Linked DNA regions of Thalassoglobus sp. JC818. The protein of the gene in region 1 interacts with the protein of each later gene in a pairwise test. Links are inferred from orthologs where the notes say so. Each region holds a gene or a part of one and is shown on either strand. Other genes may lie near its edges.

What was found.
Region 2: the proteins of ndk (region 1) and AB1L42_RS11445 interact in binary tests that used the Escherichia coli proteins (3 or more experiments, as listed by UniProt). The link is inferred for Thalassoglobus sp. JC818 from one-to-one orthologs.

What each region holds. Positions count from the first base shown.
Region 1 is NZ_JBFEFI010000003.1:349,918-358,204, forward strand. The notes cover bases 3,821-6,782. They hold ndk (nucleoside-diphosphate kinase), read left to right. Parts: upstream 3,821-5,048; coding sequence 5,049-5,516; downstream 5,517-6,782. Other genes in these bases: carA (glutamine-hydrolyzing carbamoyl-phosphate synthase small subunit), read left to right, coding at 3,821-4,857; ilvC (ketol-acid reductoisomerase), read right to left, coding at 5,724-6,728. In the rest of the region: AB1L42_RS09280 (DUF58 domain-containing protein), read left to right, coding at 1-1,150; AB1L42_RS09285 (transglutaminase domain-containing protein), read left to right, coding at 1,147-3,228; AB1L42_RS09290 (hypothetical protein), read left to right, coding at 3,221-3,484; more of carA, read left to right, coding at 3,724-3,820; ilvN (acetolactate synthase small subunit), read right to left, coding at 6,871-7,416; recombinase RecA, read left to right, coding at 7,943-8,287. UniProt on the Escherichia coli protein: Major role in the synthesis of nucleoside triphosphates other than ATP. The ATP gamma phosphate is transferred to the NDP beta phosphate via a ping-pong mechanism, using a phosphorylated active-site intermediate.
Region 2 is NZ_JBFEFI010000004.1:82,248-90,380, reverse strand. Bases 2,029-4,836 are described here. They hold AB1L42_RS11445 (5-formyltetrahydrofolate cyclo-ligase), read left to right. Parts: upstream 2,029-3,030; coding sequence 3,031-3,642; downstream 3,643-4,836. Other genes in these bases: AB1L42_RS11440 (hypothetical protein), read left to right, coding at 3,982-4,836; AB1L42_RS11450 (translation initiation factor), read left to right, coding at 2,633-2,974; AB1L42_RS11455 (biotin--[acetyl-CoA-carboxylase] ligase), read left to right, coding at 2,029-2,576. In the rest of the region: AB1L42_RS11470 (hypothetical protein), read right to left, coding at 1-2; AB1L42_RS11465 (hypothetical protein), read left to right, coding at 414-665; AB1L42_RS11460 (sugar phosphate isomerase/epimerase), read left to right, coding at 759-1,682; more of AB1L42_RS11455, read left to right, coding at 1,794-2,028; more of AB1L42_RS11440, read left to right, coding at 4,837-4,857; AB1L42_RS11435 (sulfatase), read right to left, coding at 5,044-6,498; AB1L42_RS11430 (malate dehydrogenase), read right to left, coding at 6,666-7,655. UniProt on the Escherichia coli protein: Involved in the removal of 5-formyltetrahydrofolate.

The DNA.
Region 1 (8,287 bases):
GTTGGGAATCTTTCTGAGTGCAATCGGGGCAGTGACCGTCGAAGTCCCGATCTATCAGATTTTTTGCGGTTTCGTAGTCTTCTTCGGGCTGATCGAGCTGACCGGAATCCTTCTGCGGCCGAAGGTAGACGTGAAGGCTTGGCTTCCGGATCGAGTGACTGCTGGCGAGTCAGTTACGGGTTACCTGACTGTGACAAACCGAGGGTGGTTGCCCGCCTGCGATATCATGTGTGTGATGTTTGGGCTTCCCGGGGGATTGCGGCACCTCGACCCCGATCGTTCAGTCCAGTGGATTGGGGCAGGCGAAACAGAGACCTTGCCGTTCACGATCGAAGCCAAATCGCGAGGCGAATATCTCCTCCCAGAAATCAGAGTGCATAGCACGTTCCCCTTCAATTTAATGCGGTTCGGCAAAGCGAAAGCCCCACAACTGGAGTTGCTGGTAGTTCCAGCGTTCGAGCCGATCGGAAGATATTCTCTGCCGTTCTCTCGCAAGTTTCAGGTGGGGGGGGTCACGGTCGATTCGCAGATCGGGCAGTCGACTGAGTTTGTTGGGAATCGCGAATACGTTCCGGGAGAACCGGCTCGGAAGTTGGACTTTAAAGCTTGGGCGCGAGTCGGGCATCCGGTTGTCCGTGAGTTTCAGGATGAAGTGACATCCGACGTCGCACTGATTCTGGACGTCTTTCGACCGACTGAGTGGCGGCGATTCGGGATGGCTTCGAAGCAGTTGGAAATGGCGGTTTCTCTCACCGCTGCCATCGCCCATTCGCTCGATCAGCACCAGTCGTCGGTCGAGGTCTTCGGCTGTGGTCCGGATTTGTATCTCTTTCAGCCTTCTGCTCAGGGGAGCCACTTCGAAAGCATTTTGCAGATTCTCGCAATGACTCAGCGAAATCGGTACGACAGCTTCTCACAACTGACAGAAGCGATGACCGAACCATTAGAGTCGACTGCCGTCGCCATTTGTGTATTCCTGACATGGAATCCAGAGCGCGAACACTTTGTGCGCATGATGATTGAGTCCGGAGTTGGCGTTCGATGTTATTTGATCGTTGATTCACGAGATGAAATCGGGCTCCCGAACGATTTGGACATCGCGGTCATTGATCCTCGAAATCCATCGGCATTGGAAGGGATCGAGCAATGATCGAGGCTCCTTCTGATGCCCGAGGAATGTTGACTCAGCAGCGAATTGCAGCCATCGGGATTGTTTCAGTTCAGGCGATCACTCTGGGTGCACTGATGGATGCGCCAGGGCTGGCTGGGTTTGCGGTGCTGTTGGCATTGGTCAATTTTCCCGTGGTCCGACGCGGACGACTGATCTCGATCCGGACGAAGCACTGGGTGGCGATGGTCGGCGTCCTCTTCTTTCTGAAGTACTCGTTTGCTCCTCGAGAATTCGAGTTTCGCTTCGCATTCTTGATGACCGAACTGGCTTACGAAGTGGCCACGTTTTGTTTAGTTGTAGAACTGATTTCCTTATACCGATTACAAAATCGATCGCGGCTGCCGCTGAACTTTCTCGCATTTGCGGTCGTTGGGATGATTTTCACGGGCAATGTGCGATTGAGCCCGAATCGTCGACTGGCGATGTTGATTCTCGTCCAGCTGTTTGTAATTTTCTGGGCTTGGTTTGCGACCTCGAGTCGGCGACAAATTCGAAACTCTTCGGCCAGGAGTTCATGGTTTCGGACTGGAGTCATCACAACGCTTTTGGTGCTTGCGCTCGTGGGGGGGACTGCGTGTTCTGTGTTGCTGCATCGCAACGAGCGGCGTCTGGAAGATTTGATCTCGACATTTCTGGAGCTCAATCAGGAAGGTCCAGCTCGCGCGGGGTTCTCCGGTCGTGGCAGCCTGGCAGATATCACCAACTGGAAGCAGTCGGAAGAAAACGAGTTAGCGCTTTCGATTCACTCGCCGATCATGCCGGGGTATATGCGAGGGCGGGTGTTCGATTATTTCGAAAGGGACAGATGGACAGTCACTCAGCAAGCGAGACGACTGTTCCAGTCAGAGGTCCCCGATGAAATGACTCTGCAGCATGCGTCGGATCAGTTGTACCTGCCCAAGGGGGAGATCAAAGGTCAATTCTCTGAAATGAAGATCTGGCCTGTTGATCGAAGCACCGCCGGTCATTGTTTCGGAACGCTCGACACAGTCGGGCTCGTGTGTCGAGCATATTCTGTTTACGTCGATCGAAGCGGAATCCTGACACGCCCGGACGATGATCTTGTTTCTCCATACATGCTTTTCCGGCAGCCATCTCGAACGCCCTCGCGACTCCCGGTTTCGAGTGATTTTCTACAGCTTCCGGAATCAATCGATGAGCGTGTCTTTTCGGTTGCAGAGACAATCTTCGATGATGAGTCCCGACCGGGTGAGAAAATCCGCGGCGTCAAAGAGTTTTTCTTGGAGAACTTTCAGTACCAACTCGGATTTAATGCACCGCCAGGGGAAGACCGACTTGGTTACTTTTTGTCGGAGCGAGTTCCGGCCCACTGTGAGTACTTCGCGACAGCGACTGCGGTTCTTCTGAGGATTGGCGGTGTTCCGTCGAGGTATGTTACAGGCTATCTCGCTCAGGAAAAGAACTCCGTTGATGGTCAATGGAATGCAAGGCGAAAGGATGCTCACGCCTGGGTGGAAGCTTACGACGCTGATCTCGGACGTTGGGTGATTGTGGAGTCCACTCCCGCTGAAGGAGTTCCGAGTCCGACGTCAGTCTCGGTCTGGACTCAACGACGTGAAGCATTCAACCAATATGTTCGATCCATGCAGGAAGCTGCCCGACGCGGCCAATATGCTTCTCTGGCAATGATGTTTGTACAGCCAGTGTTGTGGGGCATTGCCGGTCTCATTGCCTTGAGTGCCATTGGGGTCGCACTTCAGCGATTGCTCAGCGTCTCGCTGCGACGGACTGCGAAGACTGAAGCGGTGACTGCGCTCTCTCAGGAGCGAGTGCGAATGGACTTATTCGTGGCGAAGTATGGACTCATCAGGTCTCCCAGCGAAACATTGTTGGCCTTCGCTAATCGGGTTGAAACGGACCCGACAGTGATCAATCGGGAGCGCGTAGCGGACTGGTATCGAAGCTATTCCACATTCCGGTTTCGTCCTCGTCAGCCCGATGTAGACCTGACAGCGTTACAGTCGGAAGGTGAACGAATCATCGCGTCCGGGGTGGGGAAGTCTGCGACTCAAAAAACGGAAGTTGAAAATGTTTGATGACTTGCTCGGGAAGACAATCGTTCTGGATATGGCCAGCCCGTACGTGTTCATCGGGACACTACAAGCTGCCGACGACTTGTTTCTCGTATTGGTCGATGTGGATGTCCACGATCTGCGAGACAGTAGCACGAATCGTGAAACCTACGTTCATGAAGCGAGAGTGCATGGTGTCACGCCGAACCGTTCTCGAACCCTCGTTTACCGCAATCAAATTGTCAGCATGTCGCTGTTAGACAATGTCCATGCGGAATAGGGTTGTTTCAAATGCAATGAAGCTGATGTGAACGGGGCGAAGCAGTGATCAAGGAAAAATCGTGACCGTGCGAGTCCGGAGTGTGTCGAATTTTGAGCGATCTGTTCAGGTTTGAGAGTCGTCGAAGTTGATGTGAGCAGAGATTCGGCGGAAATCATGGAGACGTAAAACCCAGTCCTTTTCCGAGTAGAAACAGTCTGATACAACACTCGAAACTCTTTCTGCGTGAGACAAAGACAATGACTGAATTGGCGAAATTAGCGCTCTCTGATGGGACAGTCTTTACTGGACGGCGTTTCGGTGCTGAAGGCGAACACTTCGGTGAAGTCGTTTTCAACACGAGCATGACTGGCTATCAGGAGATTCTGACTGATCCTTCGTACAACGGCCAAATTGTCACGATGACTTACCCGATGATCGGGAATTATGGCGTCAACCGGGACGACGTCGAACGTGACCGACTTGCCCTGAAGGGGTTTGTGGTCAAGGAGTTGTGCCGCGAACCGAGCAGCTACCGGATGACAATGTCTCTCGACGACTACTTGCGCGAGAACGGAGTCATCGGGATTGAAGGTGTTGATACCAGAGCTCTCGTCCGTCGAATTCGAAGCGACGGAGCCATGACCGGCGTGCTTTCAACAATCGATCTCGATGATCAATCGTTGATCCAGAAGGCCCAGCAAAGCCCGCATCTGGTGGGGCAAGATCTCGTTAAGGAAGTCATGCCCGGTGCGAAAAGCGAATGGAGCGATGGTCTCCACGAGATTTCGCAATCAGAGTTCACGCCTCAAGCTTCGACAGAAGCGTGCGACAAGGCTTATCACGTTGTGGCTGTCGACTACGGAATGAAGTGGAACATTCCACGCCATCTCAAAGAGATGGGTTGCCGTGTCACAATCGTTCCCGGGAATGCAACCGCAGAGGAAATCCTGGCTCTTGAGCCGGATGGGGTGTTCCTGTCGAACGGTCCCGGAGATCCTCGTCCATTGCTTTACGCTGTCGAAGCGATTCGTGGACTCCTCGGTAAGAAACCGGTCTTCGGAATCTGCCTCGGGCAACAACTCCTGGGAATGGCCCTCGGTGGCGAAATCTACAAGCTGAAGTTCGGACATCGCGGAGCCAATCAGCCAGTTCTGAACAAAGAGACCGGACGCGTTGAAATTACATCACAGAACCACGGATTTGCTCTCGATATCAATACGCTTCCTGAGGGAACAGAAATCACTCACGTCAACCTGAACGATCAGACGGTCGAGGGAATTCGCCATCGCGATCTGAAGGCGTTTGGTGTGCAGTACCACCCCGAAGCTTCGGCTGGACCACACGACAGTGCCTATCTCTTCGGTGAGTTCCGCAAGATGATGGCGAACTGAAGTTGTTCGCTTTCGATGGCTTAGACTTTTGAGCTTTCATTTATACCGCATTGTCGGGGCACGAGAGTTTCGTCAAGCAGGTGAAAGCAATCCCGGAATTTGATGCCTCGAGTACAGATATCTTTCAATGAATGGCCCTGACTTGGGCGCAACAATTGTGAACCAATTCTAGAACTCAGCGGAAACAACACATGGCACTTGAAAAATCTCTCATCCTGCTCAAGCCGGATGCTGTTCAACGTCGTCTTTGCGGGGAAATCATCTCCCGACTTGAGAAAAAAGGTCTCAAACTCGTCGGGATGAGGATGCTCGTCGTGACGAAAGAGCTTGCTGCCAAGCACTACGAAGAACACGTTGAGAAGCCTTTCTATCCACTCCTCGAAGAATTCATCACTTCCGGGCCAGTGGTGGCCATTGTCGTTCAGGGACCAGAAGCGGTTTCTGTTGTGCGTGGAATGATGGGTAAGACAAACGGTCGCGAATCTGCGCCAGGAACAATCCGTGGAGACTTTGGACTGTCACGGCAGGTGAATCTGATTCACGGAAGCGATAGCCCCGAAGCTGCCGATCGCGAAACTGCGATTTATTTCCAGCCAGAAGAGCTGGTTGAGTATGCCCCATCGCTGGATAGCTGGGTGTGTGCCAGCGACGAGCTCTAAGCATTGCCGCTTTCGACTTTTGAGCGACATTTGCTGATGACGTTGATGGTGAACGACAAGTTCAAACAGCTGTGAGTGACAAAGAAAAACGGCGGTCAGAAAGTTCTGACCGCCGTTTCTTTTTATTGCGTTGAAGTCTGTGCTTGATTGGAGTGGGTGACAAGTCTGTCAGCAAGTCCATTCAAGGCACAGTCGGCAGAGCTTGCCTTAGACTTCTTTCGAGTCGATCCAGCTCATCATGCTGCGAAGTTCGCGACCGACTTTTTCGATCATGTGGTCACGCTCACGTCGACGAGTTGCATGGAATCCCGGGCAGTTGGCTTTGTTTTCGAGAAGCCAGTTGCGGGCGAAGGTTCCGTTCTGGATTTCTTCCAGAACTCGCTTCATTTCCTTCTTGGTTTCTTCAGTCACGATACGAGGGCCGCTGGAGTAGTCTCCGTATTCAGCTGTGTTCGAAACACTGTACCGCATGTAGTTGAGGCCACCTTCGTAGAAGAGGTCGACGATCAACTTGAGTTCGTGCATGCACTCAAAGTAGGCCATTTCAGGCTGGTAGCCTGCTTCGACGAGCGTTTCGAAACCAGCTTTGACGAGTGCGCTGACACCGCCGCAAAGAACAACCTGTTCACCGAAGAGGTCGGTTTCGGTTTCTTCTGCGAATGTGGTTTCGATGACGCCACCACGAGTTCCGCCGATCCCTTTCGCGTAGGCCAGAGCGAGGCCGCGTGATGTTTCGGAAGATCCGGGGTACATCGCGATCAGAGACGGAACACCGCCACCTTTGACGTACTCGCTGCGAACGAGGTGTCCTGGGCCTTTAGGGGCCACGAGACCAGCGTCAACACCTTCTGGTGGAATCACTTGGCCGAAGTGAATGTTGAATCCGTGTGAGCAGAGGAGCAGGTTGCCCGGTGAGAGATTGTCTTTGACGTAGTTGCGAAAGATGTCGCCCTGAACTTCGTCTGGCAGCAGCATGTTGACGAGGTCGCCGGCAGCAGCAGCTTCGTCAACTGGAAGCGGATCGAAACCGTGGCTGACAGCCAGGTCGTAGTTCGCACTTCCTTTACGTTGACCGATGACGACGTTGCAGCCGCTATCTCGCAGGTTTTGTGCTTGAGCGTGCCCCTGGCTTCCGTAGCCCAAAATGGCAATCGTTTTGCCTTTGAGCAGTGAGAGGTCCGCATCGTCATCGTAGTAAACTTTGGCTGCCATGTTATCGCCTTAGGTCAAAGAGTTTGTGTAAAGAAGATGCCGTCTGAACAGAGAGTTTCTGTTCGCTCGACAAGATGCCGATGAAAACGGCAAATCATTTGTGTGGAGCACTCGAGGGTGCGTGAGCCACTTTGGGGCCAGGTTATACAGCCTGGTCAACGTTGTCGCTGGAGTGAGTTGGATCTCCAACTTCAATCGCCGACGACATCGAATTCGAACGGGACAGAGCAATTCGGCCTGTTCGAGCCATTTCGAGGATCCCGAAGGGACGCACCGCTTCGATGAACGCTTCGATCTTTCGTTCCTGTCCGGAGATTTCGATCATCACATGCTTGGCACTGACGTCGACAATGCTTCCCCGGAAGATGTCAACAAGTTCCTTCAGTTCGCTGCGTTCCAGTCGAGTCTTGGTTTCGACTTTGATCAACATCAGATCACGTTCGACGTGCTCTTCCTGGATGTAATCGACGACTCGAACAACGGTGACAATTTTCTCGAGTTGTTTTCGAACCTGATCGAGAACGCGGTCGTCGCCTTTGACAACGAAGGTCATTCGCGAAAACTTTTCGTTTTCGGTGGGGCCGACAGCGAGGCTGTCGATGTTGTAAGCGCGAGAGGCCAGCATTCCTGAGATGTGGGCCAATACACCGGGCTGGTTCATGACCAGTGCTGAGAGGACGTGCCGCATGAGATTGATTCCGTGGATAACTGAATTGAAGTTCTGACTATTGCTTTGACCTCGCCTCACATTCAATGGCTCGGGGACTTCTGGCACTCGGGTCGAGTGACTCTGCTGAGTTGAAGTGCCTCTGCTCAGAAACGTGAGGGATCAGGCGGTGAGAACTCCATCGCCCGCCTGGACAAGACGGACCCATTCACCTGAAGATGGTTCGCGAACCTCAAGCAGAACGTTCGTCCCTGTTTTCCCGCTTGAAGACAGTTCCGGGCTGATGAACCCATGGTCGAGGAGTCTATCTGACCGCGTATAAGACGACAACTCAGGCGACTTTCATTTGGCGAGAAGCAGCCAGATGGTCCTGTGCAATCGTTCTGTGAGAGTCAAGAAAGTGCGGGAATCTGCTTCAAGGTCGATACGAGAGGTGTTTCCGGTGAGAAAAGTGTGCGAATTTCCTCGATTCAGTAATTGCATAAAAACGATGACTTGCCAATAATAATGTTCTCTTGTTCACCAGTTTTTGCAGGACAGCTTGATTATGGCCAAAGCGAGGGCTTCGAAAAAATCTCCTTCGGATTCGCGATCAGAGTCGAACGGTGTTCTGAAGAATGCTCTGGGACAGATTGAGAAATCGTTCGGCGAAGGCGCGATCATGCGTCTCTCTGATTCGCCTGACGGGACTGTCGACGGAATTTCAACCGGCTCACTTTCACTCGATCTTGCACTGGGCGGATCTGGATTTCCGCGAGGACGGATCATCGAACTGTTCGGTCCGGAGTCGAGCGGAAAAACGACTCTCGCCCTCCATGCTGTCGCCAGTGCTCAAAAGAGCGGTGGAATTGCTGCGTTCATCGACGCTGAACATGCACTCGATCCCGCCTGG
Region 2 (8,133 bases), on another replicon or contig:
ATGTTTGCATTCTCCCTCTTCAGAAACATGAGCGTGTGTCTCAATGAAAACACGTTGAGGAATACCACCGTTCAACGACAACCTGTCAGGATAAAAATCTGACCAATCTTCGTAAACGGACCACTGGAAGATTGTTCTGCCGGGTGATGTGACAGTCAAAGTATCCTTCTCGCTGTGATCGGAACAATCGTTACGGAATGGCCAATTCAGCCAGTGTCTTCAATCTTCCCAACTCACTTCTTAATTAAATCTTGGGTAAACCTGTTGCGTGTCATGGGAATCTGCAAAAGTCGTGTACTTCTCGAAGGTTTGATTGAAGTTCCGCGCCTCCTGCGACACCATGGTGCAGAATAAAGTTGGATCGACCAACGACACGACGCAACTCAATGCAATGACTCCAACGGGACGACGTAATGTTCACTCCTGACCTGGCCAGCTTCGAACTTCGAGAATGTGCCGACTTGCCGAAGAATACACTCATGGCTCCGCTTCCTTTCATCCGGGAGATCCGATGTCTGCTTGGCAACATCGGAATCGATATGGTGATCGGAACTGAGGAAACCGTGCTCCTCTCTTCAGACGTTTTCGAAGCCTTCCGCAGCTGGGATGCTGTTCAGGACGAGCCTCAAGTTGACACTGACGAAGACAACCACTGGATGAACTGATATCGTTTCCTCAGTCAAACGACTTGCAGGACCTGTCGGCCGAATCGGTCGCTTCGTCTCTGCAGTCCGGATTGAAATGATTGAGGAAACACGATGCTCATCACCAGACGTAAGTTCTGTGAGATTTCTGTAGCCGCTGCATCGTCTTTGACGGCAGCGGTTTCTTTATGCGCTCCTAAGTCCCAGGCGTTCGAACTGAATTACATCGTGGCTTCTGCGATGTATGGAAAAAATCCACTTGAAACCATTCTCGCTGAACTTCCGCAGACCGGTGCAAAGTCCATTGAAATCTGGGCCGAGCGGCACGGAAACCAGCGCGAGCAGATCGACGAAATGGGCGAAGATCGGTTTCGCGAACTGCTCGACCAGCACGGCGTGAAACTCGGAAGTCTGACGTGCTTCAAATACGGCATCTTCAACATGCAGTCGGAAATGCAGCTCACCAAACGTCTCGGTGGAGACATGGTCATTTGCAATTCCGGCGGGAAGAAAGATCTTTCCGGAGACGACCTCAAACGCGAAGTGAAAGCGTTCGCTGAAAAGCTCAAGCCAACGGTTGAGCTTGCAGAAAGCCTGGAGATTTCGGTTGGGGTCGAGAACCACAGCGGCGGACTGATCAGTTCGCCCGAGTCGATTTTCATGCTGCTCGATGAAATGCCATCCAGCGCGATTGGTCTTGCGATGGCTCCTTATCACTTACCGCAAGATCCTTCCCAAATCGCGGAAATCATCCATCGGCTCGGTGATCGCCTCGTGCACTTTCAGGCATGGGAACACGGAATGGGCTGTACTGAGAAACTTCCCAAAGAGCAGGAAATGCTCCAGCTTCCGCATCGTGGGCCGCTTGATTTTGTTCCGATCGTCTCTGCTCTGAAAGAGACCAATTTTCAGGGACGAACGGAGGTCTTCATGCATCCAGTTCCGCGAGGAATTCCAATTCTTCCGAACCTCTCCGATGTGACTCGCGAAATCAAAGCGGGGCACAACTATCTCGAAGACTGTCTCGCAAAGAGCTAAGCTTTACTCGAGCAGCACACACTGAGAGATCGTGGGAAGTTTTCAGAGTTCACCCGGCCCATATGAGCCGGAGGTCGAAGCTCGCCTACCCGGTCTCGTTCGGAATGAGAGATGAATGTAGACGAAATTGATTGCCGCCTGATCGAGCAAGGATCGTGGGTGGAACAGGTGGAATGGTTGGCCGAAGTCGATTCGACAAATCGCTTCCTGGCTAATGAGACAATGACCGGACGAAATCTTCCGGTTTTGGTCGGGGCGAATACGCAAACTGCCGGTCGAGGACGCGGTTCGAATTCGTGGTGGTCGGCTCCGGGGTCGCTGACATTTTCGATCGTGTTCGATCCACAGCAATTCGCAATTCCGACGAGTTTTCTGCCGAGGATGTCCTTGTCGACAGGCATGGCCGTTCGGAAAACGGTGGCACGGTGGCTTCCTGAGTCGAACGTTCAGGTCAAGTGGCCGAACGATGTCTATGTACAAGGCAGAAAAGTTGCGGGGCTGTTGATCGAGAGTCACCCCGCGAGTCCGAGCCTGCTCATCGTCGGAATTGGGCTGAACGTCAACAACTCATTGCAGTCAGCCCCTCAACAACTTCAGGCAAAGGCGACATCGATCGTCGACATGAGTGGTTCAGAAGCGAGTCGCACGGACGTGCTCATTCAGCTCTTAGAGGACCTGGAGCACGAATGGAATCGCATCGCAACAGCTTCTGACTTTCTGGAAGATTACCGCAACCATTGCTATCTCTCCGGAAGAAACATTCTGGTGAACGATGGTGTCGACGAAATCGGCGGGCTTTGCGAAGGTGTCGACGCCGAAGGGGCCTTGCTGGTTCGACTTCCTGTCGGAGTTCAGAGAATCTTTGCCGGTACCATCGAAGTGATCGGTGAATGATCAAGCTATCCTGCGGCAAATGTCAGCCGAAGAAACCTACAGCGGATTAATGAGTCATGAGACTTTTTGAAGGGACCGAGTTCGATCGACCTCCCCGGTGCGAGCGGTGTGATGAACTTGAAAGCGAATGCACGTGTCCGGAACCGGAGTTCGAATACACTCCGCCAGCGAAGCAGATTGCTCGCATTGGAGTGGAAAAACGGAAGCGTGGAAAGAGTGTCACCGTCATTCGCGATCTCATTGATGAAGCTGATCACCTTCCCAATCTGTTGACGAAGCTCAAAGACGCGATCGGTGTTGGTGGTACTGTTAAAGACGGAACGATTGAGCTTCAGGGAAGCCATATTGAACGGATCAAGAATGAGCTTCAATCGATTGGCTACCGGACCAAAGTTTGAAGCGAACTCGCAACGAATTGAACAGCTATCTCCTCTCAGAAGAAGATCGAACGGAGATGTCAGACGCAAGCACTGATTACGGTTTCGATGTGAACGAAGCGAAGAACCAACTCCGACAAAGACTCCGCGCAGAACGTGCAAAGGTTAACGATCCGGAACGACTCTCAGCGGCGATCTTCGAGAGACTGACGTCACAGCCTGAATACAACGAAGCAGGGACTGTTCTATTCTTCGTTGGCGTTCGCAGCGAAGTTCAAACACGAGTTGAGATGATCGCTCAGGCGGCTTCCGGGGCTGTTCGTGTTGTTGTTCCTTATTGTTCTGAGAACAGACTTAAGCTTGTTCAATTCAAGGATGAAGCTGATCTGATCGTGGGCAAGTATGGGATTCCTGAACCGCGACATGAATTGCGGGACGACGCGCGATTGCATGTCCTTCCGGAAGAAGTGGATCTCGTACTCTTACCGGGGCTCGGTTTCGATCGTCGCGGAAACCGACTCGGATATGGCGCGGGATATTACGATCGGCTTGTTCCCCAACTTCGCACAGACTGTCTGAAGGTTGCGCTCGCTTACGATTGCCAAATCGTCGACCGAATTCCCGCGATGGATCACGATGAACGGGTCGACTGGATTGTCACTCCGACGCAGCTGATCCGCTGTGAATGAGATCACAACAGCATTCGTCAAGTTTACGAATCTGATTCAAAGCGTCCGAACAGTGCTGCGGCTGATAGCCGAGTTGATCGGTTTTGACGAGAGGGCAAACCTCCTCAATCAGAAGGCAAACAGTAGTCGTGCAGCGTACGTAAGCACTGTGGTTTTGGGGGTCTCTTCGGCCTGAGAAAACCTTGAGTGTGCAGGGCAAATCGATCAAGAATTCTGACTCCTGATCGCAAAGAGAATTCAAGCATGACGGTGGTGAAGTTGTAGAGTTGAGAACCTCTTCAATCGAATGGCTTCGCAGGACTTCTTCTGTCGGCGATTCGAGCAACTGTCGGGTGTGTCATGTTTGGAATCAAAACGTTCTTCACCGGTCTGCTGACAGGCAGCGTCGGCTCCCTTCTGGCGATGCAGTTTCACGTCATGAATACCAATGAAGGTGTGATCGTCGTTCCGCGCGCTCATCAGCCAGCTTTGTTCACAACTTATGTTGATGTGCGCAAATGGGACCAGAACAAGTGGAGCCAGCATCCTGAAGTGATCGAAGCAGCCGTCAAATCTGGACGCACCGAACTTCTCGCGACAGAAGCAGAAGACGCTCCGCTATATGATCCGAACACAACCAATGCTGGCGGGGAAATCACCGCTGCTGAGAAGGCTCGACTGGCGATGGATGCGCTCGTTCCGATTCGGTTCAAGAACGACCCGTCGAGTCACCAGTCATCACAGGTGAATCACCCAGCAGGTTCACAGAACGCTGTGCCTTGGAATCCGCAGCAAAGCTATTCTCCGCCTCCGACCGCCGGGGCACAGAGTTCCAACTCACGGGTGATTGAACAGAACTACGCCAGCGGACAAAACTGGAATCACATCGATGTGAACAAGATGCCGACGCTTGGAAGACCGATACCATTCGAAGAGCCAGCCGCGAATGTTTCGTCTCAACAGGTGGTCGAGCCTCAGAAGCAGACTTCAACAGAGTGGGTGAAGTCTCTTCTCAAGAGTGTGATGCCGCAGTCGGACGAACAAGCATCGGTCACGACTCAACCGCAACATGGGAATGCATTCCCAACGCAGCATTACAATCCAGCTCAGATGTCGCCCGCTCAATCAGCACCGAATCAGGCGAGACCGAATCAAGTGCCGCAACCTCAGGTTCCGAATCAACCTTCCGGATTCGATGGTGGAAGACAATACCACCCAGCTGTTCGCCCCTTTTAGAGCAAGTTGCTCTTTCCTGTGCACTCGCTTGTGCTGTCCCACTCCTTTTCGAGCTGAGTTTGCTCGTGCGAGTCAGTGGAATCGAGGTCTGAAGATCTCCAAAGTCGTCACATCAGACATCAGAAAAAACGAGTGCGTCGATGATTTCTCCTTCCTCCTGAAACCATCGACGTCACTCGTCTGTTTCTACTCTTGATCCGGGGTCCATGGATCTTCCCCACCATCTTTGGCTCTCAGAAACTTGGCGTCAACCTCTTTATACCATTGATGCAATCGGTTTCGCAGATCGTTGACCAGTTCAGGATGGTCAGCTGCGATGTCGGTCGTTTCGGAAACATCGTCGCGCGTGTGATAGAGGTGAGTGCGTCCGTCTTCATAACGTTCGATGAGCTTGTAGTCGCCGCGTCGAATCGCTCCGCCCGGAAAGCCACCTTGATTGCTGTAGTGAGGATAGTGCCAGAACAGATCACGTTCAGGGAGTGGTTCTCCTTTGAGCAGCGGCACAAGACTGACGCCATCGAGCACCATTTCGCTTGGGACTTCAATACCAGCGAGATCCAGAATTGTTGGATAGAAGTCGACGCTGATCACGGGAACGTCACAAACGGGATTGGGTCGATTGCCTTCCGGCCATTTGATAATCATCGGTTCGCGAATCCCGCCTTCATAGACCCAACCTTTTCCTCCTCGAAGCGGAAGGTTGGAAGTGGGGGAGCCTTCCGAAGTTGAGAGCCCGCCATTGTCAGAGAACAACACAACGACGGTATCGTCAGCGAGTTTGAGTTCTTCAAGCCGATCGAGAATTCGACCAACGTTCTGATCGAGACTCTCGACCATTGCAGCATAGGTCGCGTGACTTTGCCGAATTCGCACTTTGCGTTCTGCGTCCGTTTCCCAAACTTGTTCTTCCGGACCAAACTCTGGCTGTTCGGTCAACAGTGCTGCTTTCTCTCGATACTTTTCCACGAGCGGCTTCGGTGCCTGCAGGGGCGTATGAACCGTATAAAAGGAGAGGTAGAGCAGGAACTTCTCGTCCTCGGAGTCTTCAATGAGTTTGATCGCTTCGTCAGCGAGACGATGCGTCAAGTGCTCTCCTTTGGGACCATCTGAAAGTCGCGGATTTGAATACGGCGAGAAGTACGACTTCGGCAATCCTCGCACGTGGCCACCAATGTTCACATCAAAACCCTGATGTTCAGGCCAGAATTCCGGAGTTGGTCCGAGGTGCCATTTACCGAGAAAGAACGTTCGATATCCGTTGTCTCGCAGCTGCTCAGCGATGGTCACATCCGAGAGCGGCATCCTGTTGTTAAGTGTGGCAGGCAGAAACTTTCCTGAACGCTCTCCGGAAAAGAAATTCGTGGCATCAACCCGTGAGGGGTACTTGCCCGTCATGATGCTATAGCGTGTTGGGCTGCAGACCGGATTGGCAGCATATCCCTGAGTGAACAGCACGCCTTCGCTGGCAAGGCGATCAATGTTCGGCGTCTCGTAGAATGTCCCGGGGTTGTTCGCCCCGATATCCATAAATCCAAAGTCGTCGACGAGAATGAAAACGAAATTGGGTCCATCGTCAGCTGCGCTGAGCGGACAATAGGAGAAGAGTATCAGCAGAGAGGCGATGATCGCACGGCAGCACATGCTCTTGTTTCCTCGTTCAGGCACTATCAATTTCGATTACAATAGTGCAATCAACGTTCGAGAAACAACGCACTGCGCATTGAATGAGGCCACGCTCAATGGTCAAAAAGAAGCAAGGCCTCCTGATGACAGAAGGCCTTGCACAGCGATTCAAAAGTTGACGTCCTTTAAGCAAGCAAATCCTTGACGGTGTCACGCTCTTCACGAAGCTCATTCAATGTTGCTTCGATCTTTTGCTGAGCAAATTCGTCGTGCTCGATTCCTTGTTCGATCTTCCATGTCGTTCCATCGCTTGTGAGTGGATAACCGAAGATGAGACCTTCATCGACTCCATAGCTTCCGTCGCTGCAGACAGCTGCGCTGAAGAAGTCGCCGTCTGCGGTCTTGGAGTTGGCAGCCTTCACGGTATCGAGAGCAGCGTTCGCAGCGGAAGCGGCACTACTTGCTCCGCGGGCTTGAATCACAGCGGCACCACGTTTCTGAACGACAGGAATGAATTCATCTTTGAACCAGGCATCATCGCCGATCACTTCTGGAGCGGGCTTGCCGTTGATGGTTGCCGTTGAGAAGTCCGGGAACTGAGTGGCGGAGTGGTTGCCCCAGATCGCCATTCTCTTCACAGCGGACACGCCCTGTCCTGATTTCTGGGCGAGCTGAGTTTTCGCTCGGTTCTGATCGAGCATGGTCATCGCGTACCAGCGATCCCGTGGAATGTCCGGCGCGTTGTTCATCGCGATCAGGCAGTTTGTGTTGCAAGGGTTCCCGACGACGACAATTCGTACGTCGTCTGCAGAAGCTGCCTGAATTGCTTTCCCGGTGTTCGTGAAGATCGGACCGTTGACGCGGATCAAGTCTCCTCGCTCCATCCCTTTTCCGCGAGGGATACTTCCGACACACAACACCCAATTGCAGTCAGCAAAACCATCTTCGAGGTGATCGCTGTCGACTTTCGTGACCCCAGCCAGAGTCGAGAAAGCACAGTCATCCAATTCCATCTCGACGCCGTCCAAAGCTGGCAGAGCTGGCGGAATCTCGATGAGGTTCAGATGCACCGGTTGATCTGGGCCGAAAACCTCTCCGCTTGCGAGACGAAAGACGAGTGCATAGCCAATATTTCCGGCCGCTCCCGTGACAGCTACTCGAATAGGTTTTTTCATCTGATCACCAGTTTCTTTCTTTGGAGGTTAGCTACGTTCAATATCTGTTCGATCACACCCCGTCGGAGTGCAATGGGGCGACATTCATAGGCTGCGCGAAAGTTCATTCAAAAAGCCACGGGATCGAAATCGCGTGACCTTGATTGATCCATTCAGATAAATGGAAACGAGAGAAAACCCTCGGACCACTCTTGTGCACGACCGGAATTCCGCACCAGCGTGCTCATCGATGTCGTGACTGTTTTCGTTGTACCGTCTTGGCATCTTCGGGGCAATTCTCGCGTGTGCGCTAGCGAGAAGATTGCTCGTTGCGGGAATCCTCATCGGTCAGAGCATTCAAAAAGTGATGAAGATCCTCGCGACTGGGAATTCATCTATTCGTAAACGGCTTTCCTGTATAGGATTTCGCAAACACCTTTGCTCTTTTGAATTCTGAGGCAGACCCCGACGGGAGAAATGCTGTCAGGTCAATCCGCTC